Regions from separate parts of the Priestia sp. D51 genome, predicted to be linked through region 1. Evidence: a T-box and tRNA genes for the amino acid it is inferred to sense, from the RefSeq annotation. Region 1 holds a T-box; the other holds one or more tRNA genes.
What was found. A T-box is a leader RNA that pairs with one kind of tRNA and senses whether it is charged. The one in region 1 lies ahead of trpS (tryptophan--tRNA ligase), so its partner is inferred to be a tRNA-Trp.

Region 1 (2,197 bases):
AGACATTCAAGAGATGCCGTTTCAAGATGTATGGAATCAGCTATACGATGAAACGAAGTCAGGGTGGTCACCGAAACATAAATTATTATGCGAGCGCTTAGTAAAAGGACAACCTTTCTTTGAAAAACTTTGGGAAATTGAACAAGAGCCAAAAGTGAATTAAAAAAACGACTGCATAGCAGTCGTTTTTTTTTTAACGTTTACGGCCAATTCCCATTGCGTTTCGCATTTTGCGAAGCATTTTATTAGCCGTTGCATTTGCTTTATCGGCACCTTGATCTAAAATATCATCTAACTCGCTAGAATCAACTAATTCATAATATCTTTCTTGAATTGGAGCAAGTGCTTCAGCTACTACTTTAGCTGTGTCAGCTTTAAAGTCACCATAACCTTTGCCTTCGTACATTGCTTCAATGTCTTCGATTGATTTATTTGCTAGGATTGAATAAATGCTTAATAAGTTTGAAATACCTGGCTTATTTTCTTTATCGTAGCGAACAATACCTTCTGAATCCGTTACGGCACTTTTGATTTTCTTTTCAATCGTTTTAGCGTCATCCAAGAGCGTAATAAAAGCTTTTTGGTTTGGATCGGACTTGCTCATTTTTTTCGTAGGATCTTGAAGAGACATGACGCGTGCGCCCACTTTTGGAATACGTACTTCAGGAATAGTGAAGATATCATTGTATTTTTTGTTAAAGCGCTCAGCTAAGTCACGCGTTAATTCTAAATGCTGCTTTTGATCTTCACCAACTGGAACCAAATCGGTGTTGTATAAAAGAATATCAGCTGCCATTAGTGGAGGATAAGTTAATAATCCTGCTGATACTGCTTCTTTTCCAGCGGACTTATCTTTAAACTGAGTCATACGCTCAAGTTCACCGATATACGCTACGCACTGTAACATCCATCCTGCTTCCGTGTGGGCGGGCACTTCTGATTGAATAAATAAAGTTGATTGTGCTGGATCAATTCCTACTGCTACATACAGAGCAGCAAGGCTGCGAATGTTTTTACGAAGTGCTAAACGGTCTTGAGGCGCTGTAATTGCATGCTGATCTACAATACAAAAATGACAGTTATAGTCATGTTGAAGTTCAACAAATTGCTTCATCGCTCCAATGTAGTTACCTAAAGTGATTGTACCGCTTGGTTGAATACCTGAAAAAATTGTTTTCATCAAATCTTCCTTTCATCTGCACATATATGATGCTAGTTTACGTATACAACATAAAAAGGCCCATCCGCTCCTAGCATAAGCTAGGGGCGAATGGACCGCGTTGCCACCCTAATTAGCACACATTATTGTGAACTATCTTTATTCATGTAACGTTGAGATCAACGTTCAAGCTTTTCACTTGAAAGCTCCAAAGTCCATTCTGCAGGTTTCAATGTTTGTTCTCACCAGCCACAAACTCTCTAAAAATGAAAACTCTGCATACTACTCTTTTTCACAGCTTTAATTATATAGTTATTCGTTATTATAACGCGAAAAAGCAGGAATTTAAACATCTTATCGCTAAAAAGTTTTATAAGACAATTTACTGGAATTTTTCTGCGATGAAAAAAGACAAGAACCTTTTAATTAAAGCATTTCTTGATGAAAATTTGGTGGAGGATTTGGTAAAAATCTTTTATTTAGTATTTCTAATAACTTTGTAATACTATTGTAATACCTATACTACAAAAAAGATTTTAGACGTCAGACAAGTAGGCACAATCCTTATAAGATAAGGTTTTTTCCCTTATGACAAAAAAATACCATTAAATAATAGTATTGCAATAAATTTTTAAAATATTTATAATAGGCGTAACAAACATATTTTTTACAAAGGTATTACAATTTCTTAATTTTTCAGAAAACACAAAATAGACAATGTTTTGTTTCAATTAGCGGATTTTGTAATGAATAAGTCTTCTACATATTAAGCGCATACATTGGATTTACAGCATGTAAACAATTGATGACAGTTTCATAGGGTAGAAGAATAATTTTGCAGCGAGGTCTTTAACGCTCTACTACGCGAAAAAATAACTGATTATTTTGTATTGAAAGAGGATTAAGAAATTAGTGCATATCAAAAAAATATGGTTGCCACACAAACAAAATTTAATAGGGGGTAACACGCAATGAAGAAAAGGTTGTCGATTCTTTTCAGTTTGCTGCTTGTCATGAGCTTGTTTTTAGCTGCATGTG
Region 2 (2,197 bases), on a different contig from region 1:
TCATTCTTTCAATGGAGAAGTATGTAGAGAAATTATGGAACCACCCGTATACGGGCAAAGCTTTTCCAAAGCTCAAGAAAACTAAACAATTTCGTGGCCTTTCAGGAAAGAAATTGTTAATAGATCAATACGAAGAGGCCAAAAAAGCAAACGAACCCTTTGTCCATCCTTATATTGTATGGAGAGAATCAACGATGCCTACAAGAAAGGTTTCTTTTATTACAAACCCTATTCAAAGAATGAATAAAAGCCCTTTTATATGGAAAACGTTTATTAAGCTTTCCGAGCAAGCTGAAAAATCCATTGTCGTTCAAAGTCCTTATATTGTACCAACAAAAGAGATGGAACAGTATATAGATAAGTCAGTAAAATCTAAAGTGCAAAGAATTATTTTAACGAATTCTATTACGTCCACTCCGAATGCTATGGCTTTTTCTGCATACTTAGGAGTGAAAAATCGCGTCATAAAAGCGGCTTCAAAGCTTTATGAATATCAAAAGCCTTATTCCATTCACGGGAAATCCGTTGTTTACGACCAGCGTTTGAGTGCAGTTGGTTCTTTTAACTTAGATTCACGTTCTGTATTTTTAAATACTGAATCTATGGTTATGATAGATAGTGAAGAATTTGCAGCCGAGCTAACAGGGGCTATTGAAACTAAAATTTCTCACAGTACGCTTGTGGGAAATGAGGGGGAACCTGTGGATTTTAATACGGATTCTCAAAAAAACGTGCCTCCTGTAAAATCTGCACTCCTCCATATTCTTTCAGTCTTCACGCGATTTTGGAGACATTTTGTATAGTTCTGCACTTTGCCTAAAAAAGGGCTTTTACAGAAAGCTTCTAAAAATAAATGGTAGAGGGTAAAAGGTGCTGCAACTGGCGGTGAGAAGTGTGAAAAGCTGTGATATGCCTCACAGTTTTTTTTGAAGTCGCCAGTACTAGTCATGATTCATAAAAAGACCTATTGACGAAATTCCATATATGTTTTATTATAATATAGCGTTGTCAATAAACGAGGTTCTTTTGAAGAAATCATGTCTAGGGGCATAGTTTAAAGGTAGAACTACGGTCTCCAAAACCGTCAGTGTGGATTCGATTCCTACTGCCCCTGCCATTTTGGAGTTGTTTTTCAATTCACACGCGGGTGTGGCGGAATTGGCAGACGCGCTAGACTTAGGATCTAGTGTCTTATGACGTGGGGGTTCAAGTCCCTTCACCCGCATCTTTACTTTTATATATGGCGCGGAAGTAGTTCAGTGGTAGAACACCACCTTGCCAAGGTGGGGGTCGCGAGTTCGAACCTCGTCTTCCGCTTCTTTTCAAAAGCAGTTTGCATGTGCAAACTGCTTTTTTTGTTGTAGAAATAAAGATTTTTACTATGCTGTTTTTAATTAGAAATAGTTTATTCAATCAGTGCTGCTTATACGTATCGTTTTCGTGAATATACACATATTATTGGGGTTACAGTAAAAGCTAATGAACGATACGTGAAGACGTCTAATATGGTTTTTAAGATAGGGGAGAGTCCTATGGAATCTAGTTGGTTTTCAATTATACCGTTTTTAATTGTTATTCCAATAGCTATTTTCACCAAACAAGTGCTGCCAGGGTTGTTTTTAGGCTTATTAGTAGGCGCTTATTTGATTGATCATTCGATTGTCGGAGGTGTTGAAAAGTTACTTCACTACGTTGTACAAGCTCTTAGAAATAAAAGTAATATAGAAATCGTTGTCTTTTTATACGCGTTTTCAGGGCTTATCGGAATGATTAAGATGGCTGGAGGAGTTAAAGGTTTTGTGGAAACAGCTGCAGAAAGAATTGATACAAGAAAAAAAGCTCTTATTTTAACCTATGTTTCAACCATTGGAACATTCAGTGCTCCCACCTTTCGTTTTGTGACGATCGCGCCCATTATGAGAGCGCTGCTGAAAAAATTGAAAATGACGACAGCAGAGCTAGGGTTTGTTATTGAAACAACTGCTACTCCCGTTATCGTCTTAATTCCCGTGGCAACGGCATTTGTAGGATATATGGTCTCAATCATTCAAATGGCAATTGATCATCAAGGCATAAAACAAGACGCTTATTCTTTGTTTATTCAAAGCATTCCTTATAATTTCTTTTCGATTGTGATTATTTTAGTAGGGATTTATTTCAGCTTTTTTCATCATTCAACGTCTACAGCTCCTATGAA

Region 2: it has a tRNA-Trp gene. The T-box ahead of trpS (tryptophan--tRNA ligase) is inferred to sense a tRNA for this amino acid. The anticodon was not compared.

The regions. Positions count from the first base shown of each region.
Region 1 is NZ_JBLTIR010000003.1:84,338-86,534, forward strand. Features, by position in the region: gene ACNHOZ_RS12375 (YjbA family protein) at 1-163, shown strand, start outside; gene trpS (tryptophan--tRNA ligase) at 194-1,183, opposite strand; T-box leader at 1,260-1,464, opposite strand; gene ACNHOZ_RS12385 (peptide ABC transporter substrate-binding protein) at 2,131-2,197, shown strand, end outside.
Region 2 is NZ_JBLTIR010000004.1:161,750-163,946, reverse strand. Features, by position in the region: gene ACNHOZ_RS17545 (phospholipase D-like domain-containing protein) at 1-803, shown strand, start outside; tRNA gene ACNHOZ_RS17540 (tRNA-Trp) at 1,044-1,117, shown strand; tRNA gene ACNHOZ_RS17535 (tRNA-Leu) at 1,144-1,225, shown strand; tRNA gene ACNHOZ_RS17530 (tRNA-Gly) at 1,246-1,317, shown strand; gene ACNHOZ_RS17525 (Na+/H+ antiporter NhaC family protein) at 1,533-2,197, shown strand, end outside.